Regions from separate parts of the Acidovorax sp. BL-A-41-H1 genome, predicted to be linked through region 3. Evidence: riboswitches for the same ligand, from Rfam matches in the RefSeq annotation. Region 3 holds a riboswitch; each other region holds the start of a gene.
What was found. Region 3 has a riboswitch for S-adenosylhomocysteine ahead of ahcY (adenosylhomocysteinase). Riboswitches for the same ligand answer to the same signal wherever they lie in the genome.

Region 1: linked by a shared signal. The riboswitch ahead of ahcY (adenosylhomocysteinase) and the one ahead of ahcY (adenosylhomocysteinase) in region 3 are both predicted to bind S-adenosylhomocysteine.
Region 2: linked by a shared signal. The riboswitch ahead of metH (methionine synthase) and the one ahead of ahcY (adenosylhomocysteinase) in region 3 are both predicted to bind S-adenosylhomocysteine.
Region 4: linked by a shared signal. The riboswitch ahead of ACTPOI_RS03090 (homocysteine S-methyltransferase family protein) and the one ahead of ahcY (adenosylhomocysteinase) in region 3 are both predicted to bind S-adenosylhomocysteine.

What each region holds. Positions count from the first base shown of each region.
Region 1 is NZ_JBPVJQ010000008.1:93,813-101,102, reverse strand. It holds gene ACTPOI_RS22680 (DUF7657 domain-containing protein) at 1-1,793, opposite strand, end outside; gene ACTPOI_RS22675 (peptide chain release factor 3) at 1,797-3,422, opposite strand; gene ACTPOI_RS22670 (SDR family oxidoreductase) at 3,546-4,322, opposite strand; S-adenosyl-L-homocysteine riboswitch at 4,511-4,590, shown strand; gene ahcY (adenosylhomocysteinase) at 4,659-6,095, shown strand; gene ACTPOI_RS22660 (TlyA family RNA methyltransferase) at 6,263-7,261, shown strand; gene metF (methylenetetrahydrofolate reductase [NAD(P)H]) at 7,258-7,290, shown strand, end outside.
Region 2 is NZ_JBPVJQ010000003.1:458,878-466,167, forward strand. It holds gene fmdA (formamidase) at 105-1,331, shown strand; gene ACTPOI_RS03190 (FmdB family zinc ribbon protein) at 1,365-1,709, shown strand; S-adenosyl-L-homocysteine riboswitch at 1,849-1,966, shown strand; gene metH (methionine synthase) at 1,995-4,733, shown strand; gene ACTPOI_RS03200 (beta strand repeat-containing protein) at 5,027-7,290, shown strand, end outside.
Region 3 is NZ_JBPVJQ010000006.1:73,639-80,928, reverse strand. It holds gene ACTPOI_RS13615 (serine/threonine protein kinase) at 1-972, opposite strand, end outside; gene ACTPOI_RS13610 (23S rRNA (adenine(2030)-N(6))-methyltransferase RlmJ) at 1,304-2,191, shown strand; gene ACTPOI_RS13605 (septal ring lytic transglycosylase RlpA family protein) at 2,233-2,751, opposite strand; gene metF (methylenetetrahydrofolate reductase [NAD(P)H]) at 2,817-3,668, opposite strand; gene ACTPOI_RS13595 (TlyA family RNA methyltransferase) at 3,665-4,669, opposite strand; gene ahcY (adenosylhomocysteinase) at 5,052-6,485, opposite strand; S-adenosyl-L-homocysteine riboswitch at 6,558-6,640, opposite strand; gene ACTPOI_RS13585 (hypothetical protein) at 6,827-7,060, shown strand; gene ACTPOI_RS13580 (peptide chain release factor 3) at 7,204-7,290, shown strand, end outside.
Region 4 is NZ_JBPVJQ010000003.1:433,806-441,095, forward strand. It holds gene recQ (DNA helicase RecQ) at 1-1,596, opposite strand, end outside; S-adenosyl-L-homocysteine riboswitch at 1,826-1,906, shown strand; gene ACTPOI_RS03090 (homocysteine S-methyltransferase family protein) at 1,931-2,995, shown strand; gene ttcA (tRNA 2-thiocytidine(32) synthetase TtcA) at 3,173-4,120, shown strand; gene trhP (prephenate-dependent tRNA uridine(34) hydroxylase TrhP) at 4,157-5,596, shown strand; gene ACTPOI_RS03105 (hypothetical protein) at 5,710-6,315, opposite strand; gene ACTPOI_RS03110 (hypothetical protein) at 6,721-7,290, shown strand, end outside.

The DNA.
Region 1 (7,290 bases), on a different contig from region 3:
GTGAGGATTGCGAGAAGCGCTGTGCACGCTAATCCGATCGCTAAATCTAGGCGGCCAGACGGTACACGGCTCCAGAACGTCGCTTCTGCGAGCCACAAAGGAATGCCGAGGAAGCGAAAAACCGTCCATGCTGCAGCGAAAGCGAGGCAGGCGAACAACGCCCAGCGGGCGTTGATTGAACGCCTGCAGTAGATCAGCGCTAAGACGAGGAGGGGAAGTGGAAACAGTAGGTAAGAGCCGATTTCACTCTGGTTGGAATGAGGGCCTGCCCCAAAGGTCAGTGTCTCCGGGTTGGTGTAGCCGCGTAGTGCCCACAGCCAACTGATCTCACCCCCCTGCAGGGCTTTCCGTGCGCCGGGATAGGCAGTGGACCGAATTTTCTCGACTGCATCCGCTGTATCTATCCACCAACTTCCTAAGAGTGTGGCAACTACCAGTAAAGCAACGCTGAAACTGAGCCATTGGGCTTTGCGAAACTGTAATTCTTGTCGATGGTCCAGCAGCCAGCCGATAGCCAATAGCACAAAAAAAGTGCCCACCGTAATCTGCCATGGTGGGTACAGGACCAATACCCATCCAGCCCCAAGCACGCCCGTGACCGCGCCCAGGACAAGTGCTTTTGCCAAGGATTTGTTCCTAAGTGCTGACGCAGTAGTAACGAATAGCGCCAATGGGAAAAGCGCTGCGTAGAGTGGCCAATGAGACCAGCCTGCAGCATAGGGAGCGGTACAAAACGCAGTGGAAAGTGCGAGGTTGAAGCCATAGTTCCCAGGGCGTAGCAAGTTGAGCGCTTGCCATAGAAAAAAAAGACAGGCGAAGATAGGAAACTGCCAATGCCAGCTCAATGCTTGTCGCAGCGGCAGCAGAAAATAGCCCCAAGTTGCTGGACGCGCCAATGCAGCCGGCTGGCTGATTGGTACGCCGGTCATACCCACCACCCCCATATTCTGGCCTTCGATACCGATATTGGAGTTGACTATCGGGAAGCGCGGCGAATGGTTCCATTGAGCGAGCGTGTTTGCGGCAAGGACGCCCCATTCGTCTGAACGTATATCGCGCAACTTGAATAGTCTTGCGTCGCTCCCGTTGAATTCCATCACGCCCAAGCCGAATGGACCCTGCGGGCCTTTGCGCAGAAGTTGAAGCGAGCTTCCGGTGATGCCAAAGGCAACCAAGAGTACGAAGACGGTGCCAATAGCAATTCCCGTTCTCTGCGGGTGCCGGCCAACCCAGTGCTCCAATCCTTTTCCCCATCGGCGAAGTGGTGGAGCGTACGAAAGTGCTATCGCAGCGAGTACGAGCGCCAAGAGGATCCAGTGTCGGCTCTGCGGTTTGTCCACCTGAACTCGCGGCGTTTCGCCACCCCAGGCTGGAAGTTTGATGGCGCGGCCCTGGTCAAAGATCGCACTGACCTCGACGAGATGCGTGCCACTTGGCAATGACCCTTGCAGGGGGATGTCCGTCGAAAAACCGGTCATTGCACCTGGAACGCCAAGCGCTGCTTGCACGTCTTTTCTCTCGGATAACGACAGGATCTCTACTTCGTAGTGGCGGCCGTGGATGAAAACCTGTAACTTCTCGGGCGCACGCCGAGTGACTGAATCCCAACCCCAGCCCTCAATGTGCAATTGGTTGAGCGAACGGTCATAGCGCGTAGCGTCAATTGTTCCTTGAAATTCGTGACCGGCCTTGTCACTTGCGACCGCCAAACCACAAATCGATAGAAAACAGAAGAACAACGGAATGAGATACCGGAGGGCGAAAAGACTCCTTTCGTGCACGATACGTCGCATCCCCTATGCACCCTGCAAAGCCAACCCCGCATGCTCCCGCAGCGGATGGAAATGGATCTTCGGAAACCGCTCCTGCGCCAGCCGCACGTCGTAAGGTGAGGTGCACAGGTAGGCCAACGTATCCGCCGCATCGTGCGCCAGGCGCAGCGGGTAGGCATCGGTGAATGCACGCAGGTCGGCCGCGTTGTCGGCGGTGATCCAGCGGGCGCCCGTGTACTGGCAGCCTTCCAGGCGCACATCAGCGTCGTATTCGGCCTTCAGGCGGTGCTGTACCACTTCAAACTGCAGCTGGCCCACGGCGCCCAGCAGCATGTTGCCGCCGGCATCGGGCTTGAAGACCTGGATCGCGCCTTCCTCGCCCAGCTGGGCCAGGCCCTGCTGCAGCTGTTTGGTGCGCAGCGGGTTCTTGAGCACCACGGTCATGAACATCTCGGGCGCGAAGAAGGGCAGGCCGGTGAACTGCAGGTTGGCACCGTCGGTGATGGTGTCGCCCAGCTGCACGCCGCCGTGCGTGGTGAAGCCGATGATGTCGCCCGCGTAGGCTTCTTCGACCGCTTCTCGGCGCTGGGACATGAAGGTCACGACCGAGGTGGGCCGCAGCTCCTTGCCGGTGCGTTGCACCTTGAGCTTCATGCCCGGCGTGTATTTGCCCGAGGCCACACGCACGAAGGCGATGCGGTCGCGGTGGTTGGCGTCCATGTTGGCCTGCACCTTGAACACCACGCCCGAGAAACCTTCGTCTTCGGGCTGGATGGTCTTGACAACGGGCTGCTTGTTGACTTCGAGCGTACTCACGCGCGGGCCAGGGGGCGGGGCCATGTCCACCAGGGCGTCCAACACCTCCATCACCCCGAAGTTGTTCACGCCGGAGCCGAAGAACACGGGGGTGAGCTTGCCGGCCAGGAAGGCCTCATGGTCCCAGGCGGGGGATGCGCCGGTGGCCAGCTCCATGCTGTCCATGGCGGCGTCGAATTCGGCACCAAAGCGGGCGCGCAGCGTGTCCACGTCGGTGAGCGGGATGGACTCGAAATCCTGCGGGCGGCGTTCGCTGCCGGACTCGAACACGGTCATCGTCTTGGTGCGCAGGTTGATGATGCCGCCGAAGCTTTTGCCCTGGCCCACGGGCCAGGTCATGGGGCAGCAGGGCATGCCCAGTTCGCGCTCCACCTCGTCCATGATGTCCAGCGGGTCGCGCACTTCGCGGTCCATCTTGTTCACGAAGGTGATGATGGGCGTGTCGCGCTGGCGGCAGACCTCGATCAGGCGGCGGGTTTGTGCTTCCACACCGTTGGCTGCGTCGATCACCATCAGCGCCGAGTCCACGGCGGTGAGCACGCGGTAGGTGTCTTCCGAGAAGTCCTTGTGGCCGGGCGTGTCGAGCAGGTTGATCACATGTTCGCGGTACAGCATCTGCATCACCGAGCTGGCTACCGAGATGCCGCGCTGCTTTTCGATTTCCATCCAGTCGGATGTGGCGTGGCGGCTGGCCTTGCGGCCCTTGACGGCACCGGCGATCTGGATCGCGCCCGAGAACAGCAGCAGCTTTTCCGTCAGCGTCGTTTTACCGGCGTCGGGGTGGGAAATGATGGCAAAGGTGCGGCGGCGCCGGGTTTCGGGGGCGTGGGACACAGGGGGATTCCAAGAGGGCTAGGGCCCGCTGCGGCAAGGGCTGCGGCAGTGGGCGCGACAGGCGCGGTGCGCCGAATCGCGGGATTTTACCGGGCGGGCATTCTGGATTCCCCGGGGCGGGTCTCAGCCAGTGGGGGCCTGCGTGTGGCGGGCGTACATCTTCTGCATGCCGCCGATCCAGCGCTCGTAATCCTGCCCCTTGTTGCGGAAGTACTGCGCCACCTCGGGGTGGGGCAGTACCAGAAAGCGCCCGTCCAGCATGGCGGCCAGCACGTCGCCCGCCACCTGCTCAGGGGGGAGGATGCCGTCGTGCGAGGCCGATCCGCCGTCGCCCGTGACCATGGCCGTCTGCACCGATTGCGGGCACAGGCAGGCCACGCCCACGCCCTTGCGGCCGTAGGCGATGCGCAGCCACTCGGCAAAGGCCACGGCCGCGTGTTTGGTCACAGCATAGGGGGCCGACTCGACGATGGTCAGCAGCCCGGCGGCCGAGGCTGTGACGAGGAAGAAGCCCTCGCCGCGCTCCACCATCTCGGGCACCACGGCGCGCGCTGCCCACACATGGGCCATGCCGTGGATGTTCCACATTGCGTCCCACAGCGGGTCTTCGAGTTCGATGCCGCCCGGGCGGCCCAGGATGCCCGCGTTGGAGATGTAGGCGTCCACGCGGCCATAGCGTTCGCGCGTGGTGGCCACCAGGGCCTGGATGTCGGCCTCTTTGGAGACATCGCAGCGCACGGCCAGGCCCCCGATCTCGTCGGCCACGGCCTGGGCGGGTTCCAGGTGCAGGTCGGCCACGACGACGGCGCGTGCGCCCTCCTGTGCAAAACGCCGCGCGATGCTGCGGCCGATGCCGCTGGCGCCGCCGGTGACGATGACGACCTTGTCCTTGGGGTCCATGCTGTGCTCCTTGATGGCGCTTTTGAAAGAGCATCAGTGTCAGGGGCTCCGCCAACCCCGGCAGCCGCACAGGTGACATGGGTGGTTGGCATGTTGCCGGCGTGAAAGAGCAAGGGCGAGTGAGAGCGGGGCGGCCCCACCCGCAGCCGGGGATGTTTCCCCGCCGGGCACTTGCTTTTATAATCCGCCGATCCGAGGAGCGTTGCAGCGCCCCCAGCACAGGCGGGGCGTGAGGCTCGGAGTCACCCAGCAACGACGCTCATCCACTTCTCGTGTGGTGAGCCTTGTCACTCCCCCGACCAGTGGTTTTTCAAACATGCTTTGGAGCACACCACCATGAACGCACGCGTCAACGCCCCGGTCAACACCGACTGCATCATTGCCGACATCGGCCTGGCCGATTGGGGCCGCAAAGAGATCCGCATCGCCGAAACGGAGATGCCCGGCCTGATGGCCATCCGCGAGGAGTTCGCGGCCAAGCAGTCGCTCAAGGGCGCCCGCATCACCGGCAGCCTGCACATGACGATCCAGACCGCCGTGCTGATCGAAACGCTGCAAGCTCTGGGCGCCGATGTGCGCTGGGCCTCGTGCAACATCTTCTCCACGCAGGACCATGCCGCCGCCGCTATCGCTGCCACCGGCACGCCCGTGTTTGCCGTCAAGGGCGAGACCCTGGCCGAATACTGGGACTACACCCACCGCATTTTTGACTTTGGCCCCAAGGGCACCGCAGGCGAAGGCCCCAACCTGATCCTGGACGACGGCGGCGATGCCACGCTGCTGATGCACCTGGGCAAGAAGGCCGAGAAGGATGCGTCCGTGCTGGCCAACCCCGGCAGCGAAGAAGAGCGCATCCTGTTCGCCGCCATCAAGGCCAAGCTGGCCGAAGACAGCACCTGGTACAGCCGCAAGAGCGCCGAGATCATCGGCGTGACTGAAGAGACCACCACCGGCGTGCACCGCCTCAAGGAAATGTCGGCCAAGGGCTCGCTGATGTTCCGCGCGATCAACGTGAACGACTCGGTGACCAAGTCCAAGTTCGACAACCTGTACGGCTGCCGTGAGTCGCTGGTGGACGGCATCAAGCGCGCTACCGACGTGATGATCGCCGGCAAGGTGGCCGTGGTGGCCGGCTACGGCGACGTGGGCAAGGGCAGTGCCCAGGCCTTGCGCGCCCTGAGCGCCCAGGTGTGGGTGACCGAGATCGACCCCATCAACGCGCTGCAGGCCGCGATGGAAGGCTTCAAGGTTGTGACCATGGAATGGGCGGCCGACAAGGCCGACATCTTCGTGACCACCACCGGCAACCGCGACGTGATCACCTATGAGCACATGGCTGCGATGAAGGACCAGTCCATCGTCTGCAACATCGGCCACTTCGACAACGAGATCCAGGTCGCCAAGCTCGAAGAACACTGCCAGTGGGAGGAAATCAAGCCCCAGGTGGACCATGTGATCTTCCCGGATGGCAAGCGCATCATCCTGCTTGCCAAGGGCCGTCTGGTGAACCTGGGCTGCGGCACGGGCCACCCCAGCTTCGTGATGTCCAACTCGTTCGCCAACCAGACCATCGCCCAGATCGAGCTGTTCACCCACAGCGACTACTACGAAAACGGCAAGGTCTACGTGTTGCCCAAGCACCTGGACGAGAAGGTGGCGCGCCTGCACCTGAAGAAGGTGGGCGCCATGTTGACCGAGCTGAGCGACGACCAGGCCGCCTACATCGGCGTGCCCAAGCAAGGCCCTTACAAGCCCGATACGTACCGGTATTGATGGGCGGACCAAAGGGGCGCAGCCCCTTTCGGTTTGGTTCTGACGCTTCTGTTATCGCAGCCTCTGCGGTAGTGTGTCGCTGCTCGTTGGTGCTATATAAATGATAGCTTATGGCGCTTGATGGTATTGCGCTAGAGGCTGTTTTTAATCATAAAAGGATGGGCGCCATGCGCGCAGATGTGTTTTTGGTGGAGCGAGGGCATGCCGCCACACGCTCGCAGGCCCAGCGCCTGATTGCGTCGGGTGTCGAATGGCGCCTGTCGCCGCTCGCGCCCTGGCAGAAGGTGGCCAAGAATGGCGACGACATCCCGGCCATTGCCGAGGTGCAGTTGCTCGACGGTGCCGAGGCCAAGTACATCTCGCGCGGCGGGCTCAAGCTCGAAGGCGCGCTCGATGCCCTGGGTCTGAAGGTCCAGGGGCTGCGCTGCCTGGACGTGGGGCAGAGCACCGGCGGCTTCACCGATTGCCTGCTGCAGCGCGGTGCCGCGCAGGTGATCGGCGTGGATGTGGGCCATGACCAGCTGCACGAGCGGCTGAGGAACGACCCGCGGGTGGTGTGTGTCGAGGGCGTGAACGCCCGCTCGCTGACGGCCGAAGCGCTGCAGCAGGCCTGCGATCTGGCGCTCTCGGAAGTCATCGAGCTGGAAGAGGACAACGAGACCCAGCCCGAGGCCCCCTACAGCTGGATGCGCAACGGCGGCCAGGTGGACGAGGACTATGACGACAGCGACGATGCCAAGGAAAAGGACATCGAAGCCTTCAAGGCCGAACGCGCCGAGCTGGCCAAGGCGCGCGCACAGGGCACGCTGCCGGTGGAGCGCCGCCGCCGCGCCGACCGGGAAGATGTCGATATCACGCCCGAATTTGGCCTGGTGACGGGCGACCTGTCGTTCATCTCGCTCACACTGGTGCTGCCCGCGCTGGTGCCGCTGCTGGCGCCACAGGGCGACCTGGTCATGCTGGTCAAGCCGCAGTTCGAGCTGCAGCCCGGCCAGGTGGGCAAGGGCGGTATCGTGCGCGACGAGGCTCTGTACGCCGTGGTCGAACAACGCATCCGCGATTGCTGCGCCACCGTGGGCCTGGCCGTGCTGGCGTGGCTGGACAGCCCCATCCAGGGCGGCGACGGCAACCGTGAATTTTTTATCCATGCTAGGAGGGCTGCATGAATGCTGCCAATGCACAGGGCACCGGTTTC
Region 2 (7,290 bases), on a different contig from region 3:
ACTGGCGTTGGCCGTGACCGTTTTACAGGCAGCCTGCCTTGCAGGCCCTGGAGCTTTTATCTCGCGTTTTCATTTTTCCACCCACCCCTTCCAAGGAGCACGCCATGGCTGAAACCCTGATCAAGGTCGATCTGAGCAAGTCGCCCACCGAGAACGAGAACATCCACAACCGCTGGCACCCCGACATCCCCATGGCCTGCTGGGTCAACCCGGGCGACGAGTTTGTGCTGGAGACGTTTGACTGGACGGGCGGCTTCATCCAAAACAACGACAGCGCCGACGACGTGCGCGACATCGACCTGACCACGGTGCACTACCTGAGCGGCCCCGTGGGCGTGAAGGGGGCCGAGCCGGGTGACCTGCTGGTGGTGGACCTGCTGGACATTGGCGCCAAGCAGGACAGCCAGTGGGGCTTCAACGGCTTCTTCAGCAAGAAGAACGGCGGCGGCTTTCTGACCGAACACTTCCCGCAGGCGCAAAAGTCGATCTGGGATTTTCACGGCATGTTCACCAGCTCGCGCCACGTACCGGGCGTGAAGTACGCCGGGCTCATCCACCCCGGGCTGATCGGCTGCCTGCCCGACCGCAAGATGCTGGAGCAGTGGAATGCGCGCGAACAGGCGCTGATCGACACGGCGCCCACGGCAGGCCTCGCCAATCCGCCCTCTGCCGGTACGGCCCACATGGGCCGCCTGACGGGTGAGGCCAAGGCCAAGGCAGCCGCGGAGGGTGCGCGCACCGTGCCCCCGCGCGAGCATGGTGGCAACTGCGACATCAAGGACCTGTCGCGCGGCTCCAAGGTGTTCTTCCCGGTGTATGTGGAGGGCGCGGGCCTGAGCGTGGGTGACCTGCACTTCAGTCAGGGCGACGGTGAAATCACCTTCTGCGGTGCCATCGAGATGGCGGGCTGGGTGCACATGAAGGTCACCCTCATCAAGGGCGGCATGGCCAAGTACGGCATCAAGAACCCGATCTTCAAGCCCAGCCCCATCACCCCCACGTACAACGACTACCTGATCTTTGAAGGCATCAGCGTGGACGAGACCGGCAAGCAGTACTACCTGGACGTCAACGTGGCCTACCGCCAGGCCTGCCTGAACGCCATCGAGTACCTCAAGAAGTTCGGCTACTCCGGCGCGCAGGCTTACTCCATCCTGGGCACCGCCCCGGTGCAGGGCCACATCAGCGGCGTGGTCGATGTACCGAATGCCTGCGCCACGCTGTGGCTGCCCACGCAGATTTTTGACTTCGATATCAACCCCAGCGCGGCAGGGCCGATCAAGCACCTCGACGGCTCAGTGGCGATGCCGCTCTCGCCTGATCTGGTCTGACCGCATAACGCCATTGCCGAGCAAGGAGCCGCCATGCCCACCTACGACTACGCTTGTGCCCAGTGCGGCGGCTTCGACGCCTTTCGCCTGCTGGCCGACCGCAACGAGCCTGCTGCGTGCCCCGACTGCGGCGCGGCGTCTCCACGCGTGTTTGCCACGGCGCCGCGCCTGGCGCTGATGAGCGCCACCACGCGCAGCGCCATTGCGACCAACGAGCGTGCGCGGCACGAGCCGCAGCGCTCGGGCGATTACGCGCGCCTCAAGCACCCGGCGGGTTGCGGGTGCTGCTCGTCGTCGGCCAGCCGCAAGGCGACGGTCACGGCCCCCAATGGAGCAAAGGCGTTTCCGAGCAAGCGGCCCTGGATGATTTCGCACTGATCGGTAGGGGGTGAGGTGGCGGCTTGCGTGCCAGGCCGGGCTGCCACACAGCATGTGCATGCGCGCCAGAAGAGCAAAACACAGGCGTGGCTGACCTCTGGCATGTGGTGGGGTGCCGCTTCCGCCTAAAATCGCCGCTTCGCCCAAGGAGCGTTGCAGCGGCAGGCCAGGTCCCACCCCCATCGGTGGACGGTTGTCGTCAGGCTTGGGCAGTCGGCACTGTCGCAGGCCATCTTTTGCAACGACGCTCACCTGTTTTTCCGTGTTTTCGCACAGGTGAGCCCCATGTCTGCTATTTCTTTGCCCCCCATGAAGCTGTCCGGCCTGGAGCCGGTGTCCATTGGCGAGGGCACGCTTTTCGTCAACATCGGTGAGCGTACCAATGTCACCGGGTCCAAGGCGTTCGCGCGCATGATCCTGAATGGCCAGTACGAAGAGGCCCTGGCCGTGGCGCGCCAGCAGGTGGAAAACGGCGCGCAGATCATCGACATCAACATGGACGAGGCCATGCTCGACAGCAAGGCCGCCATGGTGCGTTTCCTGCAGCTCATCGCCTCCGAGCCAGACATCGCCCGCGTGCCCATCATGGTCGACAGCTCCAAGTGGGAGGTGATCGAGGCCGGGCTGCGCTGCATCCAGGGCAAGGGCATCGTCAATTCGATCAGCATGAAAGAGGGCGTGGAGCCCTTCAAGCACCAGGCCAAGCTGCTGCGCCGCTACGGCGCCGCCGCCGTGGTGATGGCGTTTGACGAAAAGGGCCAGGCCGATACCTACGAACGCAAGATCGAGATCTGCGAGCGCGCCTACCGCATCCTGGTGGACGAGGTGGGCTTCCCGGCCGAAGACATCATCTTCGACCCCAACATCTTTGCCGTGGCCACCGGCATCGAAGAGCACAACAACTACGCGGTTGACTTCATCGAAGCCACGCGCTGGATCAAGCAAAACCTGCCGGGCGCCAAGGTGTCGGGCGGGGTGTCCAACGTGTCGTTTTCCTTCCGCGGCAACGACCCGGTGCGCGAGGCCATCCACACCGTGTTCCTGTTCCACGCTATTTCAGCCGGCATGGACATGGGCATCGTCAACGCGGGCATGGTGGGCGTGTACGACGACCTGGAGCCCGTGCTGCGCGAGCGTGTGGAAGACGTGGTGCTCAACCGCCGTCCCGATGCCGGCGAGCGCCTGGTCGAGATCGCCGAAACCGCCAAGAGCGGCGCCAAGGACGAGAGCAAGCGCCTCGAATGGCGCGGCACGCCCGAGCACCCCAAGACCGTGGGCGAGCGCCTGAGCCACGCGCTGGTGCACGGCATCACCGACTTCATCACCGAAGACACCGAAGAGGCCTACCGCGAGATCCTGGCCAAGGGCGGCCGCCCGTTGCACGTCATCGAGGGCCCCCTGATGGACGGCATGAACGTGGTGGGCGACCTGTTCGGCGCGGGCAAGATGTTTTTGCCCCAGGTGGTGAAAAGCGCCCGCGTGATGAAGCAGGCCGTGGCCCACCTGATTCCGTACATCGAAGAAGAAAAGCGCCAGGACGAAGCCGCGGGCCGCGACGTGCGCAGCAAGGGCAAGATCGTGATCGCCACCGTCAAGGGTGACGTGCACGACATCGGCAAGAACATCGTCACCGTGGTCTTGCAGTGCAATAACTTCGAGGTGGTGAACATGGGCGTGATGGTGCCCTGCCACGAAATTTTGGCGCGCGCCAAGGTCGAGGGAGCGGACATCGTGGGCCTCAGTGGCCTCATCACCCCCAGCCTGGAAGAAATGCAGTATGTGGCCGGCGAGATGCAGAAGGACGACCACTTCCGCATGCGAAAGATCCCGCTGCTGATCGGTGGTGCCACCACCAGCCGCGTGCACACGGCGGTCAAGATCGCGCCCCACTACGAAGGCCCCGTGGTCTACGTGCCCGACGCCTCTCGCAGCGTGAGCGTGGCCCAGAGCCTGCTGGGCGACGGTGCCGACACCTATGTGGCCGAGATGAATGCCGACTACGACAAGGTGCGCACGCAACACGCCAACAAGAAGGCCACGCCCCTGTGGCCCCTGGCCAAGATCCGCGCCAACAAGACGCCGGTGGACTGGTCTGCCTACCAGCCCACGGCGCCTCGTGCCTTGGGCCGACGCGTGTTCAAGAACTTCGACCTGGCCGAGCTGGCGAAGTACATCGACTGGGGGCCGTTTTTCCAGACCTGGGACCTGGCCGGCCCGTACCCCGCCATCCTCACCGACGAAATCGTGGGCGTGGAAGCCACGCGCGTGTTCGCCGACGGCCAGGCCATGCTCAAGAAGATCATCGAAGGCCGGTGGCTCACGGCCAGCGGCGTGATGGCGCTGCTGCCCGCCAACACCGTGAACGACGATGACATCGAGTTCTACACCGACGACACCCGCACCGAGGTCGCCATGACCTGGTACGGCATGCGCCAGCAGGCCGAAAAACACGTGATCGACGGGGTGACGCGCCCCAGCCGCTGCCTGGCCGACTTCATTGCACCCAAGAGCAGCGGCATTGCCGACTACGCCGGTATGTTTGCCGTGACGGCTGGCCTGGGTGTGGAGAAGAAGGAAAAGGCTTTCATTGACGCGCTGGACGACTACTCGGCGATCATGTTCAAGAGCCTGGCCGACCGCCTGGCCGAAGCGTTTGCCGAAGCGCTGCACCACCGCGTGCGCACCGACCTGTGGGGCTACGCAGGGGGCGAGGCCTTGAGCAACGAAGACATGATTGCCGAGAAGTACCGCGGCATCCGCCCCGCGCCCGGCTACCCCGCCTGCCCCGACCACAGCGCAAAGACAGACCTGTTCCGCGTTCTACAGTGCGAGGACATCGGCATGGGCCTGACCGAGAGCCTGGCCATGACGCCCGCGGCCAGCGTGAGCGGCTTCTACATCGGCCACCCTGATGCCGTGTACTTCAACGTGGGCAAGATCGGTGAGGACCAGCTGCACGACATGGCCAAGCGCCGGGGGATGGACGAGAAGGTGTTGGAGCGGTTGCTGGCGCCGAATCTTTGATTCCTGTGATCCAGTAGCCAATGGTGCTTGATTGACAAGCGCAATCAACGGATTCTTCGGTACTGCTTTGCCGCTTTGAAAGCCCCCGCATGCGGGGGCTTTTGCATTGGCACGCTGCATTCCTAGCGAATTTCTCACCGGGTGGGTACCCCACTTGTGTCGGGGTGCTTTCAGCCGGCACCTCGCATGTAATCGCCTGCGACTGGACCAGCCCCTTGCGGCCTGGACGGAGCATCTGGCGCTGGCACTGTCCGCAGCCAGGCATCCAGTGACCACAAGGGAGAGCGATTGCCATGCTGCACACATTGGGACTTTTGAGACGCCGTCTCGGTGGCGCAGTCGTGCGCCTGGGCGCCGCAGCCGTGCTGGCACTGGCGGTGTGCGCGCCCATGCAGGCCCAGGCCCAGCACACCTCGGGCGAATGTCCGGCCCAGACGGCTACGGTCACGGCCGGTGGCACAGTCACGATCAACATCAGCGACTGTGAGGTGCCCGGCTTCGGCGGAATTGGCCGGATCGATGGCGGAAATTCCGGCACCGCCAACATGGAAGACCATGGTGTCGCCACCACGCGGCGTGACGTCAGTGGTGCCTGGTTTCTCGACTACAGCCACAACGGCAGCACAGGCATTGGCTCGACCGATGTCTTCGAGCTGAGCGACGGGTCCATGAGCGGTATCGGTGACATCCAGTTCACCATCACCATCAACGCGTCGGCGTCGCCCATCACGGTGTCGCCCGGCGTACTGCCTGCGCTCACGGCGGGTGTGGCGTTCTCGCAAACGCTGACATCCACGGGCGGGCTGGCGCCGTACAGCTACGCTCTGCAAAGCGGCGTGTTGCCGCCCGGCCTGAGCCTGACCAGCGGCGGCGTCCTCAGCGGCACGCCCACCGAGCGCGGTGCCTACAGCTTCAGCGTGCGCTCGACCGATGCCACCACCCCCACGGCCCAGTTCGTGGACAAGGGGTACACAGGCACCGTGGCGAACCCCACCTTGACCCTGGCCACGCCCAGCGGCACCGCGATCCAGAGCGTGGCTTTTTCGCAGACGCTGTCCACCACTGGGGGCGTGGCGCCCTACGTGTACCAGCTCGAAACAGGGACCTTCCCTGCGGGCATTGCCGTTTCCAGCGCTGGCGTGGTCAGTGGCACCACCTCGGCAGCAACCGGCAACTATCCGGTCACCCTCCGCGTGACGGACTCCAGCACGGGCCCTGGACAGTATTTCGAGGTCGAAAACTACACGCTTACGGTGAGTCCGCCGCCCTCGGTGTCGATGGCCGTATCACCGGCGAGCGTGTCGGAAGACGGTGCGGCCAACCTGACCTACACCGTCACCCGAAGCCTGAACCTGTCCTCTCCCACGGTCGTCAACATCACCACCAGCGGCACGGCCACTTCCGGTACCGATTTCACGGGTGGTGTGGCGACTGTGACCATTCCGGCCGGGGCCACCACGGCCACGATCGTGATCGACCCCGCGGTGGACGGTACGGTGGAGCCCGATGAAACCGTCATCCTGACCGTGGCAGCAGGGACGGGTTACACGGTGGGCGCACCTTCCAGTGCCACCGGCACCATCCTCAATGACGACGTGCCCAGTGCCACGATCTCTGTCGCTCCCGCCTCCGTGGCCGAGGACGGCGCTCCGAGTCTGGTTTTCACGGTCAGTCTCAATCAGGCTTCCTTCAGTGCCACTTCGGTGAATTTCACGATCGGAGGTACCGCCACCAACGGCACGGACTACGCCACGGTCGCTTCACCGCTTGTCATTCCCGCCGGCAACACTACCGGCACGATCACCGTCAACCCGACTGCCGACGCCACCATTGAAGCCGACGAGACCGTGACGCTCACGCTGGCGGCGGGCGCAGGCTATACCGTGGGTGTGCCCAACAGTGCTACGGGCACCATCCTCAACGACGACCTGCCCAACCTCACCATCAATGACGTGAGCCTGAATGAAGGCAATGCGGGCATCACCAACTTCACGTTCACGGTGAGCCTGAGCGCGCCAGCCGGGCCGGGCGGAGTCAACTTCAACATCGCCACCGCCAATGGTTCCGCCACGGCAGGTACCGACTATGTTGCCAACAGCCTCACCAGCCAGACCATCCCGGCGGGCTCCACCACCTACATGTTTACCGTGCTGGTCAATGGCGACACGCTCAACGAACCCAGCGAGACCTTCTTCGTTAACGTGACTGGCGTCACAAATGCCGTCGTGGTGGATGGTCAGGGTGTGGGCACGATCGTGAATGACGACCCGCTGCCCGGACTGTCCATTGACGACGTTTCGGTGGTGGAAGGCAACGCAGGTACCGCCAGCGCTGTCCTCACGGTCACGCTGAACGCGGCCAGCGGCCAGACGGTGTCGGTGAACTACGCCACGGCCGATGGCACCGCCACCCAGCCGGCGGACTACACCAGCGCCTCCGGCACGCTCACATTCACGCCGGGACAGACCACACGCACCATCACCGTTCCCGTGATCGGCGAGACCGTGCCCGAGGCGAACGAAACTTTCTTCGTCAACCTCAGCGGCGCGACCAATGC
Region 3 (7,290 bases):
GGCCCGAAAGTCGAAATGATCGAGCCCCTCGGGTGGCGTGGCCATCCCCATCAGCTGCAGAAACGCATCGATGTTCTGGGGTCGGTCGCCGGGCCGCAGGGCCAGGGACTGCGAAACGGCTGCCACGAACGGGGCCGAGTATTCCACGCCGAACTGCCGCTTGACGGTCTTGGCCACGCGTGAAAACGGCACCATGCGGTCGCGGATGGACCGCAAGGTAGCGGGCAGCGGTGTGTCGTTGCACAGGCAGCCATACACCACGGCGGCCAGCGAATACAGGTCGCTCCACGGCCCCTGGCGCAGGTCCTCGTCGCCATCGGAGTACTGCTCGATGGGGGCGTAGTTCACCTTCAGCACCGCCGTGTGCTTGCGGTCCTGGTCGTTGATGGCATGCCGTGCGGCGCCCAGATCCAGCAGCACGGGCGGGCCGTTGTCCTGCAGGAAGATGTTGTCGGGCGAAATGTCGCGGTGCAGCGTCTTGCCCTCGTGCAGCACCCGCAATGCGCCCAGCACCGACCACAGCAGCTTGCGCAGCCATGCCTCGGACGGCGGCGCCCGCATGAAGGTACGCGCCTGCTTGAACGTCATGCCCGAATACAGGGGCATCACCATGTACGCCGTGTTGTTCGCCTGCCAGAACCGGAACACCTTCACAAGGGAAGGATGGTCGAACTGGGCCAGCAGACGCGCCTCGCCCACGAACGACGCCAGACCCGCCTGGTAGGTGGCCTGGTCGGCAGATGCCCGCACCCACAGCGACTGACCGTTGGCCCGCCCCGCCAGCGCCGAAGGCATGTATTCCTTGATGGCGACGGCACGGTGCAGTGAATGGTCGAAAGCCTTGTAGACCATGCCGAAGCCGCCCACCCCCAGTAGCGAGAGGATTTCGAATTCACCGAGGCGGCTTCCCGGCGGTAGCGCATCGACATGGTTCATGTCGGCAGAGCGGGCAGGACTGGCGAAATCGGTCATGGCAAGCGGGGCCTGGCGTCCGGGTGGGAGGTGGCCACAGAATGACCGGCTGTGGCAGCGGCCAGCGGTACCGCAGCCAGGCAAGCATCCATGTGGGCTCTCTCGTTACGCATCAGAAACCGGGCTCCTTTGCCAAAACTCTCACCTGCGGGCTGGCTGAAAGTTGCCGATTGTGCCGTGGCACAGACCTGCGCACCATGCCACGTTTGCCATTTGTCAGGTTCTTGCCGCATACCGCGCACGCCTCGCCTCGGTGCCGGGGACGGCATCAGGGCCCAACGCCAGCGCGCAACTTTCAACCCCGCCATGCCCCAGTCGTTACCATTGGGCAATGTTCAGTTATCGACACGCCTTCCACGCGGGCAACCACGCCGATGTGCTCAAGCACACCGTCCTCATCGCCGCCCTGCAACACCTCACCGAGAAAGACGCGGCGCTGACCGTGCTGGACACCCACGCGGGAGCAGGCCTGTACCGCCTCGATGGCGACTATGCCAGCACCAGCGGCGAGGCGGCCGATGGCGTGGCACGCCTGTTTGCGCCCACCGTGCCAGCGCTCACACCTGCGCTGCAGGCCTACGTGGACATGGTCCGGGCATTCAACCAGGGCAGCACCCTGCGTGTGTACCCCGGATCGCCCTTCATCAGCCAGCGCCTGTTGCGTGACCACGACAAACTCAAGCTGTTTGAGCTGCATCCGACCGACCTGCGGGCCCTGGCGGGCAATGTGGCCCAGCTCGAAGCCGGTCGCCAGGTAGCCGTGCTGCACGAAGACGGCTTTGAGGGCATTCGCAAATTCTTGCCTCCACCAGCCCGGCGCGCGCTGGTGCTGTGCGATCCCAGCTATGAAATCAAGAGCGACTACGGCAAGGTGCTCGACATGGCGGCCGATTCGCTCAAGCGGTTTGCCACGGGCACCTACGCCTTCTGGTACCCGATCATCCCGCGGCCCGAGGCGCACGACCTGCCCCGGCGCCTGAAAACGCTGGCCACCAAGGCTGGCAAGAGCTGGCTGCACGCCACGCTGACCGTCAAGAACAGCAAGCCCACCGAGAACGCGGCCGGTGACCTCAAGCGCCCGGGCCTGCCGGCCAGCGGCATGTTCCTCATCAACCCGCCCTTCACCCTGAAAGCGGCGTTGAAAACCGCCCTGCCGCAGATGGCTGAACTGCTGGGGCAGGACAAGCACGCTACGCACACGCTCGAATCAGGCGGCTGATCGCCCCGTAGGCGCACCGCCTTCGTCAACGCTTGCTGCGCTCAAGGAGCAGGACAACTCCGGTCGCCCTCTTCCAGCGCAAACAGTTCCACGGGCTTGAGCCCCAGGCCGACCATGCCCAGCACCTCGGCGGCGCCGCGGCTCAGGTCGATGACGCGGTTGCCGGTGTGCGGGCCCCGGTCGTTGATGCGCACCACCACCGATCGCCCCGTGATCTGGCTGCGCACACAGACCAGGGAGCCAAAAGGCAGCGTGGGATGCGCGGCGGTCAGCGCCTTCATGTCAAACAGCTCGCCGCTGGCGGTGCGCCGGTTGTGAAAGCGCGCGCCGTACCACGATGCCAGCCCGACCTCGTCTGCAGCGGGCTCCAGCACAGGCGGGGGCACCAGAGGCGCACCCGGACGGGTCACGGCTTCCGTCGCAGGGGGGTCGATGAGCATCGCCTCCCCAGGCACGCTCAACAGGTGCGGGGCAAGCGCGTCCGGTTCGGCCACCAGACCCTGCTGCGCAAAGGCGGACAGCATGCACACCCACAGCAGCCCGCCCGCCAGCGCTGCCACGGCAGTCCGGCCCCGTGGCAGGCGCCGGGACAGCTGCGCAGCGCCGCTACCCCCCCGGTCCTGCATCAGATGCCCAGCCGGCGGCAGATCTCCAGCGTCGCCGCGCTCTGGTTCATGGTGTAGAAGTGCAGCGCAGGCACACCGGCCACGCGCAGCTGGTCGCACAGGTCGGTCACCACATCCAGGCCAAACGCCTTGATGCTGGCCGTATCGTCACCAAAGGCCTGCAGGCGCAGGCGGATCCAGCGCGGGATCTCGGCACCGCAGGCGTCCGAAAAACGCATCAGCTGGGTCGAGCTGGCAATGGGCATGATGCCTGGCACCACCGGCACGTCGGCGCCCAGGCGTTGGGCGTCTTCCACAAAGCGGAAGTACGCATCGCTGTTGTAGAAGTACTGCGTGATGGCGGCATCGGCCCCGGCCTGCACCTTGGCCACGTAGGCCTGCAGATCGGACTCGGGCGAGCGGGCCTGTGGGTGCACTTCGGGGTAGGCCGCCACTTCGATGTGGAAGTCGTTGCCCGTCTCGGCCCGGATGAAAGCCACCAGATCGCTGGCGTAATGGAACTCCCCACCCGCGCCGTAGCCGCTGGGCAGGTCACCGCGCAGTGCCACCAGGCGGCGTACGCCCATGGCCTTCAGGGTGGTCAGCTGCTCGCGCACCGACTGCCGCGTGGCGCCAATGCACGAAAAGTGCGACGCGGCGCTCACGCCTTCGGCCAGGATCTCGCGCACGGTGGCAAACGTTCCCTCTTGCGTGGAGCCGCCAGCGCCGTAGGTCACCGAGCAGAAGTCGGGCTGCAGTGCATAGAGCTGCTGGCGCGCCACGCGCAGCTTGTCGGCCCCCTCGGGCGTCTTGGGCGGAAAGAATTCAAAGCTCACCGGAAATCCGGTGCCCTGTGCATTGGCGGCATTCATGCAGCACTGCTCCTGGTTGCGTACACAAAAAATTCGCGGTTCCCGTCACCGCCCTCAATGGGGCTGTCGAGCCAAGCCTGCACGGCGAGCCCCTGCTCGGCGCAGCACTCTCGGATGCGCTTTTCAACCACGGCATACAGCGCCTGGTCCTTCACGATGCCACCCTTGCCCACCTGGCCGGGCTGCAGCTCGAACTGCGGCTTGACCAGCATCAGCAGTTGGCCGCCCGCAGCCAACAGCGGCACCAGCGCGGGCAGCACCAGCGTGAGCGAAATGAACGACAGGTCGCCCGTGACGACGTCGAAACTGGGGGTGATGTCCACATCCGCCCGGTCGGCGCGGCGGCGGCGCTCCACCGGCAGGGCGCCCTTGGCGCGCGCCTCGGCACGCCGCGCACGCTCGGCCTTGAAGGCTTCGATGTCGTGCTCCTTGGCATCGGCGCTGTCGTCGTAGGCTTCGTCCACCAAGCCGCCGTTGCGCATCCAGCTGTAGGGCGCCTCGGGCTGGGTGTCGTTGTCTTCGTCCAGCTCGACCACTTCCGACAGCGCCAGCTCGCAGCCCTCCTGCAGCGCCTGCGCAGTCATCGAGCGGGCGTTCAGGCCTTCGACGCAGACCACGCGGGCATCGTCACGCAGGCGCTCATGCAGTTGCGCATGGCCTACGTCCACGCCGATCACCTGCGTCGCACCGTGCTGCAGCAGGCAGTCGGTAAAGCCGCCGGTGCTCTGGCCCACGTCCAGGCAACGCTTGCCCGCGACATCGATGCCTACCGCACGCAGCGCGCCTTCGAGCTTGAGACCGCCGCGCGAGATGTACTTGGCCTCTGCATCGTCGAGCAGGCGCACCTCGGCTACGGTCGGGATGTCGTCGCCGTTCTTGCCCACTTTCTGCCAAGGCGCCAGCGGTGACAGCCGCCACTCGACCCCCGCAGCGATCAGGCGCTGCGCCTGCGACCGCGTGGCCGCATGGCCGAAATCCACCAGAAATACGTCTGCGCGCATGCGCCCGTCCTTTTTTGAATGAAACTAGCCTGTAGCGCTTGCTTTAATTGTCTCTACAGCTATTACTTTAGTAGCAAATACATTGCCTGGCCGGTGCGGGGCGCTCAGGCCGCGAATGTCCGCAAACCCGCCGGTCACCGCGCTGTGCACCGGCTGTTCAGCGACCCTGCGACGCCGGAGGCGCACTGGAACAGGCCAGCCGCGCTGGCGCGGCCTGCGGCATTTTGCAGCCAGTCCCCGCGCTCCACGGGGGTGACGTTGCAGATCCTCTACGGAAGCGCAGAGGCCAGCCGTTGCAACGCCTGCGGGACTGCACGGCAGCGCCACTGCAGGGCCGGACAAGCCTGCAGCGTACAGCGCAGACTTGCCCACAACCCGCCGCTTAGTAGCGGTAGGTGTTGGCCTTGTAGGGGCCTTGCTTGGGCACGCCGATGTAGGCGGCCTGTTCGTCCGACAGCTCGGTCAGCATGGCGCCGACCTTCTTGAGGTGCAGGCGTGCGACCTTTTCGTCGAGGTGCTTGGGCAGCACGTAGACCTTGCCCACTTCGTACTCGTTTTGCTTGGTGAACAGCTCGATCTGCGCAATGGTCTGGTTGGCAAAGCTGGACGACATGACGAAGCTGGGGTGGCCGGTGGCGCAGCCCAGGTTGACCAGGCGGCCCTTGGCCAGCAGCGTGATCTTCTTGCCATCGGGGAAGATGACGTGATCGACCTGGGGCTTGATCTCGTCCCACTGCAGCTTTTCGAGCGAGGCGACATCGATTTCATTGTCGAAGTGGCCGATGTTGCAGACGATGGCTTCGTCCTTCATCGCGGCCATGTGCTCATAGCGGATGACGTTCTTGTTGCCCGTGGCCGACACGAAGATGTCGCACTTGTCGGCAGCGTATTCCATGGTCACGACCTTGTAGCCTTCCATTGCGGCCTGCAGGGCGTTGATGGGGTCGATCTCGGTGACCCAGACCTGGGCGCTCAGGGCGCGCAGGGCCTGGGCCGAACCCTTGCCCACGTCGCCGTAGCCCGCCACGCAGGCGACCTTGCCGGCAATCATCACGTCGGTGGCGCGCTTGATCGAATCGACCAGCGATTCGCGGCAACCGTACAGGTTGTCGAACTTGCTCTTGGTCACCGAGTCGTTCACGTTGATGGCGCGGAACATCAGGCTGCCCTTGGCGGCCATTTCATTGAGGCGCAGCACGCCGGTGGTGGTTTCTTCGGTCACGCCGACGATCTGGGCGCTCTTGCGGCTGTACCAGGTGGGGTCCAGCGCCAGCTTGGCCTTGATGGCGTTGAACAGGCAGGTTTCTTCTTCGCTCGTGGGGTTGGCGATCAGCGAAGCGTCCTTTTCAGCGCGCTTGCCCAGGTGCATGAGCAGCGTGGCGTCGCCGCCGTCGTCCAGGATCATGTTCGGGCCTTCGCCTTCCGCACCGGCCGCGCCGAAGTCAAAGATGCGGTGCGTGTAGTCCCAGTAGTCGGCCAGGGTTTCGCCCTTGATGGCGAACACTGGCGTGCCGGCGGCTGCGATGGCAGCAGCAGCATGGTCTTGCGTGGAGAAGATGTTGCACGAGGCCCAGCGCACGTTGGCGCCCAGTGCCTGCAGGGTTTCGATCAGCACGGCCGTCTGGATGGTCATGTGCAGCGAACCGGTGATGCGCGCGCCCTTCAGGGGCTGCGCCTTGGCAAATTCCTCGCGGATGGCCATCAGGCCAGGCATCTCGGTTTCGGCGATCTTGATTTCTTTGCGGCCCCATTCGGCCAGGCCGATGTCGGCAATGATGCAGTCGGTGTTGACGGGGGCGTTGACGCGGGCGTTCATGATGGTTTGCTCCAAAGCAAGTTTGAAAAACCACTGGTCGCGCAAGTGAATGAAACAGCTCACCACACGAGAAGTGGATGAGCGTCGTTGCTAGATGACTCCGAGCCTCACGCCCCGCTGTTGTTGCTGGGGGCGCTGCAACGCTCCTCGGATTTGCGGATTTTATGACATCCGGCCGGACAGCGCACTGCCCCGCGCCAATGCAAGCCCCGCGCCGACCCGGTAGCCACCCCGTTTCCTACAGCGCTCATCCGTGCCGCTGGGTGTAATTCAAAGCGTGAGTTCGCCGCTGCCCCACCGGGCGGCGGTTCCCATCCAGATCTACCGAGAAAGGCTCCCCCATGAAAAAGCTCATCCTTATCAGCTTCGTTGCTGCCAGCGTTGCAGGCCTGGCTGCCTGTGATGTGAAGAAGACCCAGGAGGGCAATGTCACGGTACCCAAGTACGAAGTGGAAAAGACCCAGTCCGGCGATGTGACCTTGCCCAAGTACGACGTGAAGACCCCAGACGTGAACGTAACCACCGAGAAGAAGGAAATCGAGGTGCCGAAAGTCGAGGTCACGCCCGCCAAGTAAGCGCGCTCACGGTGCAGACGGCAAAGAACGGCTACCCATGGCCCCGGCGCACGCGGGCGCCACCCTGCACCGCAGTGCACGGGGATAATCGCCGGGTCTTTGCCACTTACTGCGCCACGCGCCACAGCGTGGCCCCTGCCCGAATGTCTGCTCCGTTCCTCGACGAAACCCGGCGCCGCCGCACGTTTGCCATCATCTCCCACCCCGACGCCGGTAAAACCACGCTGACG
Region 4 (7,290 bases), on a different contig from region 3:
TGACGAGACCGACTCGCGCAGCTGCACCGGCACCTCGCCCTTGAGCACGGCGCGCGAGCCGTCGGTGAGGCACAGGGTGTCAAAACTCATGCCGCTGTCCAGCGTCACCTTTTGCAGGCCCACCGCGCCGGTGGCGATCAGCTGGCGCAGCACGCCGCGCAACTGCGGCTCGGTCAGGTCGGCGCCAATGCCGAAGGTGGAAATCTTGTCGTGCCCGAACTGCGCGACCTTCTCGGTCTTCTTGCCGCGCAGGATGTCCATGATGTGCCCTGTGCCAAAGCCGATGCCGCTGGCCTGGTGCACGCGGTAGATGGTGGACAGCAGCTTGCGCGCAGGGTCCGTGGCGTCCCATACGGCCGGCGGGTTGATGCAGTTGTCGCAGTTGCCGCACGGGGTGGATGCCTCGCCAAAGTACGCCAGCAGCCGCACGCGGCGGCAGTCGGTGGCCTCGGCCAGGGCCAGCAGGGCGTCGAGCTTGCCGCGCAGCGCGGCCTTGAACTCCTCGCCCGCCGGGCTCTCGTCGATCATGCGGCGCTGGTTGACCACATCCTGAAGGCCATAGGCCATCCAGGCATCGGCGTTCAGGCCGTCGCGGCCCGCGCGGCCCGTCTCTTGGTAATAGCCTTCGATGTTCTTGGGCATGTCCACATGCGCCACAAAGCGCACGTCGGGTTTGTCGATACCCATGCCGAAGGCGATGGTGGCCACCATCACAATGCCTTCCTCGCGCAGGAAGCGGTCCTGGTTGTGCTGGCGCACTTTGGTATCGAGTCCAGCGTGGTAGGGCAAGGCGGTGATACCGGCATCGCTCAGCGTGGCGGCCAGCTCCTCCACGCGTTTGCGTGACTGGCAATACACCACACCCGCCTCGCCCGCATGCTCGCGCTCGATGAAGCGCAGCAGCTGCGTAGTGGCATCCTTCTTTTCGACAATCGTGTAGCGGATGTTGGGGCGGTCGAAGCTGCTGATGAACAGGCGCGCGTCTTCCAGCTGCAGCCGCTCGATGATGTCGGCGCGCGTGAGGTCATCTGCCGTAGCCGTGAGCGCAATGCGAGGCACGCCCGCATAGCGCTCGTGCAGCACCGACAGCGCCCGGTACTCGGGGCGGAAGTCGTGGCCCCACTGGCTCACGCAATGCGCTTCGTCGATCGCAAACAGCGACAGGTGCCCGCCCTGGTACAGGCTGTCCAGCAGCCCCAGAAAGCGCGGCGTGTTCAGCCGCTCGGGCGCGGCGTACAGCAGGGTGATGTCGCCGGTCTGCAGGCGCAGTTCCACGTCCTGCGTTTCGTCATAGCTCAGGGTGGAATTGAGAAACGCCGCGCTCACGCCCGCCTCGTGCAGCGCGCCCACCTGGTCGTGCATCAGCGCAATCAGTGGCGACACCACGATGGTCACCCCACGCCCCTGCTGCTGGCGCACGATGGCCGGCACCTGGTAGCACAGGCTCTTGCCGCCGCCCGTGGGCATCAGCACCAGCGCGTCGCCGCCGGCAATCACATGCTCGACGATGGCCTGCTGCGGGCCGCGAAACTGCTCATAGCCGAACACATCCTGCAGGACGGCGTGGGCGGGCGAAGGGGCAAGGGAAGAGCGCAAAGACAAAAGATACTCTGAATTTGATAGCAACAGGGGCTTATGAATCAAGCGCTACAAGGCATTTTGGGCAAAAATGCCGTGCACGGGCCCGCTGGCGAAAGGCGCTTATTGTGCGCCCGCCGGTTCCGGGCCGGCCCACCGCCGGCTCATGCGATGAAGGGGCCCACGCCCCGTGGGCTGCGCCACGCCTGCAGCGGCAGGCTCCGGGCGCCTTTGCATTAAAATCTTGCGACCCAAGGGGCGCTGCAGCCGGGTTGTGCCACACGGTGCAGCCGGTCAGGCTTGGGGACACCAACTGCGCTCACTTGTACCCACCCGCACAGTGAGCCGCACCATGCATTCCGTCATCTACACCCGCGCCCAGCAACTCCCCGACATCCTCACCCAGCGCATCGTCATCCTTGACGGCGCCATGGGCACCATGATCCAGCGCTTCAAGCTGGGCGAGGCGCAGTACCGCGGCGAGGGCTACACCGACCCCGACGGCGCAGGTGACCGCTTCAAGGACTTTCCGCGCGACGTGAAGGGCAACAACGAGTTGCTCAGCATCACCCGGCCCGACGTGATCCGCGACATCCACGAGCGGTATCTTGCCGCGGGCGCCGACCTGATCGAGACCAACACCTTCGGCGCGACCACCATCGCGCAGGAGGACTACAAGATGGCCGACCTGGCGCGCGAGATGAATCTCAAGTCCGCCCAGCTGGCCCGCGCCGCCTGCGACAAGTACAGCACGCCCGACAAGCCCCGCTTCGTGGCCGGCGCCCTGGGCCCCACCCCCAAGACGGCCAGCATCAGCCCCGACGTGAACGACCCCGGCGCGCGCAATGTGGACTTCGAGCAGCTGCGTGCCGCGTACTACGAGCAGGTCGAGGCGCTGGTGGAAGGCGGCTCCGACGTGCTGCTGGTGGAAACCATCTTCGACACGCTGAACGCCAAGGCCGCGCTGTTTGCCATCGACGAGTTCTTTGAGAACAGCGGCCAGCGCCTGCCGCTCATCATCAGCGGCACCGTGACCGACGCCTCGGGCCGCATCCTGAGCGGCCAGACCGTGACCGCTTTCTGGCACAGCGTGCGCCACTCGCGCCCGCTGGCCATCGGCCTGAACTGCGCTCTGGGCGCCACGCTGATGCGCCCCTACATCCAGGAGCTGAACCGCGTGGCCGAGGACACCTTCATCAGCTGCTACCCCAACGCCGGCCTGCCCAACCCCATGAGCGACACCGGCTTCGACGAAACGCCCGAGATCACCAGCCGCTTGGTGCACGAGTTTGCGGCCGAGGGGCTGGTGAACATTCTGGGCGGCTGCTGCGGCACCACGCCTGACCACATCGGGGCGATTGCCCAGGCGGTGGAAAACGTGCCCACGCGCAAGATGTTCTACGCTGCAGAAGCCTGAATTTGGGTCAAATCGGCTGCTGGCGCTTGTCCCATAAGCACTGGAAGCTGTAAAAAACGTAGTGAATGCCGCACTGGCGCCATGCGGCCCCCCCATTGCAAGGCAGCGCCCGGTGCGGCACCCTTGCAACCCCCAGTCAACGCGCCCCCGTGTTTCTGCCTTCCGCTCCGCCCACCCATGCTTGATACCGCTACCCCGCCCGCCCCATCCGCCCTGGAAGGCGACGACGCAGCCGCAGTCGAAGCGAAAGCCGCGGCCCACGCCGCGCTCAAGCTCGAAAAGCGCCTGGTGCGCCAGGTGGCCCAGGCCATCACCGACTTCGGTTTGATCGAAGACGGCGACAAGGTCATGGTGTGCGTCTCAGGCGGCAAAGACAGCTACGCCATGCTCGACGTGCTGCGCATGCTGCAGCAGCGCAACGGCCACAGGTTCGAGCTGATTGCCGTCAACCTCGACCAGAAGCAGCCCGGCTTTCCGGCCCATGTACTGCCCGAGTATTTGACGCAGGTGGGCGTGCCCTTCCACATCGAAACGCAGGACACCTACAGCGTCGTCAAGGAGCACATCCCCGAGGGAAAGACGATGTGCAGCCTGTGCAGCCGTTTGCGCCGGGGCATTTTGTACCGCGTGGCCGATGAGCTGGGCTGCACCAAGATCGCCCTGGGCCACCACCGCGACGACATGCTGCAGACGTTCTTCCTCAACATGTTCTTCGGCGGCAAGCTCAAGGGCATGCCACCCAAGGTGCAAAGCGACCGGGGCGACCACCTCATCATCCGCCCGCTGGCCTACGTGGCTGAAGACGACCTCACGCGTTGGGCCGAACACCGCCAGTTCCCCATCATCCCCTGCACGCTGTGCGGCAGCCAGGAGAACCTGCAGCGCAAGCAGATCGGCCAGATGCTGCGCGACTGGCAGCAGCTGTACCCCGGCCGCATCGAGAACATGGCCGTGGCGCTGCGCAACCTGGTGCCCTCGCACTTCATGGACCCGCGCCAGTTCGACTTCAAGGGCCTGGTGCCCAACGGCATGGCTGATGCGGATGGCGACAAGGCGTTTGATGCCGAAGAACTGCCTGCACAGGCCGTGGGCATGCTCGGCGGCCTGCCCCTGATCCCCCGCTGAACCTGACTCCTGACGATTTTTAGATTGGGCCACCCCATGACCACGCTCAAAGCCCCCGAACTGCTTTTGCCCGCCGGCTCGCTCGACAAGATGCGCGCGGCCTACGACTTTGGCGCCGACGCCGTGTACGCAGGCCAGCCGCGCTACAGCCTGCGCGCGCGCAACAACGAGTTCAAGCTCGAGCAGATCCGCCAGGGCATCAGCGAGGCCCACGCACGCGGCAAAAAGTTCTTTGTGACCAGCAACCTGATTGCGCACAACGACAAGATCCGCACCTACCTGCGCGACATCGAGCCCGTGATCGACTGCAAACCGGACGCATTGATCATGGCCGACGCGGGCCTGATCATGATGGTCAAGGAAAAGTGGCCCGAGCAGGTGGTGCACCTCTCGGTGCAGGCCAACACTACCAACTGGGCGGCTGTGAAGTTCTGGCAGAAGATGGGCGTGGAGCGCGTGATCCTGTCGCGTGAACTCAGCCTGGATGAAATCGAAAAGATCCGCCAGGAATGCCCCGACATGGAGCTGGAAGTGTTTGTGCACGGAGCGCTGTGCATCGCGTACTCGGGCCGGTGCCTGCTCAGCGGCTACTTCAACCACCGCGACCCCAACCAGGGCACCTGCACTAACGCCTGCCGCTGGAACTACGCCACGCACGACGCCGACATCGACCCCACCACGGGTGAAGCCATTGCGCAAAAAATGGAAGGCGACTTCAACTTCGAGGCCGCGCAGCAAAAGGCCGAACAATCTTTCGCATCGACCACCGGCAACGGCGAACGCCACCCCAAGGCCGACAAGGTCTACCTGATCGAAGAGGCGGGCCGCCCCGGGCAGATGATGCCCATCATGGAAGACGAGCACGGCACCTACATCATGAACAGCAAGGACCTGCGCGCGGTGGAGCATGTGGCCCGCCTGGCGCAGATCGGCGTGGACTCGCTCAAGATCGAAGGCCGCACCAAGAGCCTGTATTACGTGGCCCGCACCGCCCAGGTCTACCGCCGCGCCATTGACGACGCCGTGGCCGGGCGGCCCTTCAACCCCGAGCTGCTGATCGAGCTCGAAGGCTTATCGAACCGCGGCTACACCGGCGGCCTGCTGGAGCGTCGCCCCAGCAACGACTACCAGAACTACATCAACGGCCACTCGGCCACGCAGCGCAGCCAGTACGTGGGCGAGGTGCTGGGCGCTGAAGGCATTGCCGATGCGGGGCTGGCCGGCGACTGGGTGCAGGTCGAAACCAAGAACCACTTTGCCGTGGGCGACCTGATCGAAGTGGTGCACCCCAGCGGCAACATCACCGTGCGGCTGGAACAGATGCGCAACGTGGAAGGCCAGCCTGTGCAGGTGGCCCAGGGCAGCCCGGTGCGCGTGTGGATTCCGCTGCCGGCGCGGTACAGCGGGGCATTGCTGGCGCGGGTGGTGGAGTCGCTGCCGCCTGCAGCAACGCCTGAGTCTGCGTTGGCAGTGTGATGGTTCGATGAGGCTGATGCGGTCACGGAGTGATGCTGGCGTGCACGCTGCAACGGTTGCCGTTGCATGCGTGGAGGCACCTGCGTTGCCGGTTCCGGGTGGTCAGCCCCTGCTCAAGGCGACACGCCGTCGTCATGGGTGTTGCAGTTGAACCCGTTGAGTACAGCCAGGGAAGGGACTGCAAAGCGCTTTTCCTTGCTGGACTTGGTGCGGCCCTTGACGCGCTCGTAGGTGATCAGTTTCCCAGCCGGGTAGTTGACGCTGCTGCGGCCGTACTCCTTTCCTTCAACCTCCCATACGTTTTCCTTGCCGATCAGTTCAAAGTCGCCACGGCGTTGGTTGAAGCGGAACTGCAAGGTGGTGGAGGCCAGCACGTCGCCTTCGGCTTTGTCCACGGCAGTGACAAACAGCGAGGTGCCCTTGGCTTCGACGTTGTAGAACTTCTGCGCCGCGCAATAGCTTGAAGAGGCAGACAGGGGAAGGTAGCGGCCAGTCTTTGTGCCCGTCAGAACTACAAGCCGTATCTCCATCGGTCCATCGGAACGCCCATCGACTTCGTTGAGGACGAGCGCACGGTCCTGAATGCCATCACCATTCCAGTCACCCGTGGTGGATGCCCACTCCAAAAATTTTTGGCCTGGATACAGTGCAGCCACCGCTGCCTCGGCACTGGAAAACTCCCTGGGCTGCGCAGTTGCAGTGATTGCCATGGTCAGCAAGGTGATGAATGCAAAGAGGAATCGGGAGCAGCGCATGGCGTACCTTCTGTACTTGTGGGTGCGTACGGGTTAGACGGGTTCGGTGGGCGGTCGATGCCAGTTGCCCGGCTTCGCCACACAGACCTCCTGCACCAGACTGCCGCCCGCCTTCAACTGGCAAGTGGACCGGCGGGGCTGCGAAGGCGGTGCTGTGCGGTAAAGGCGACCAGCCGGTCCGCCTGAGAAGCGGATTTTGAGCAAAAACCGGCTGTAGCGCCAGCAGCTATTGTCCTGGTGGCTATAAAAAGCATAGCGAATATCCCGCTTGGACAACGCGGTGGTCCGAGCCATCGCATGTGCCCTTGTACACGCACGCTGGGCGCGGCGCCGCATTCACGCCAGAATCGCGCAACACACCGCATAGCCATGGCCGCCCCCATTGATCCTTCCCGCAGCGCCAGTGCCCTGCCGCCCGTGGCACGGTTTCTGGCTGAGGCGGCTTTGCAGCGTCAGAGCGCGCTGCTGGGGCTGGACAAGCCGGGTGCGACGCCTGCGCAGCCACCGGCTGCCGGGCAGGGGGCACCCATCGTTCCTGCGGCGCTGCCTCTGCCCGCAGCCCCGGTGCCACCCGCTGGCGACACCAGCCACATTTCGCCGCAGGCGCGCGAGCAGCTGGGGGCCGGGTTCGATCCGCAGCGCAGTGCTGGCAGTAGTGGCGCCGGTGGCATCGCTGCCCGCGCCTCTGGCCCCGCAGGCGCGCCGGGTGGCGCTGCGCCAGTCTTGCAAAGCCCGCTGCCTTCCAGCACATCCGCCTCGGCCGTGCTGCTCGGTTCCGCCACGCAAGCCGGCTCTGCGGCCTGGCCCGCTACCGGTCCGGGCGCTGCCTTGATGGGCCTGGTAGGCCAGGCGGTGGCACAGCTCACCGCAGGTGCCTCGCCGCAGCGCGTGGTGGCTGCCCAGACGTGGCCGGTGGGCCTGGCCCAATCGCTGGAGAGC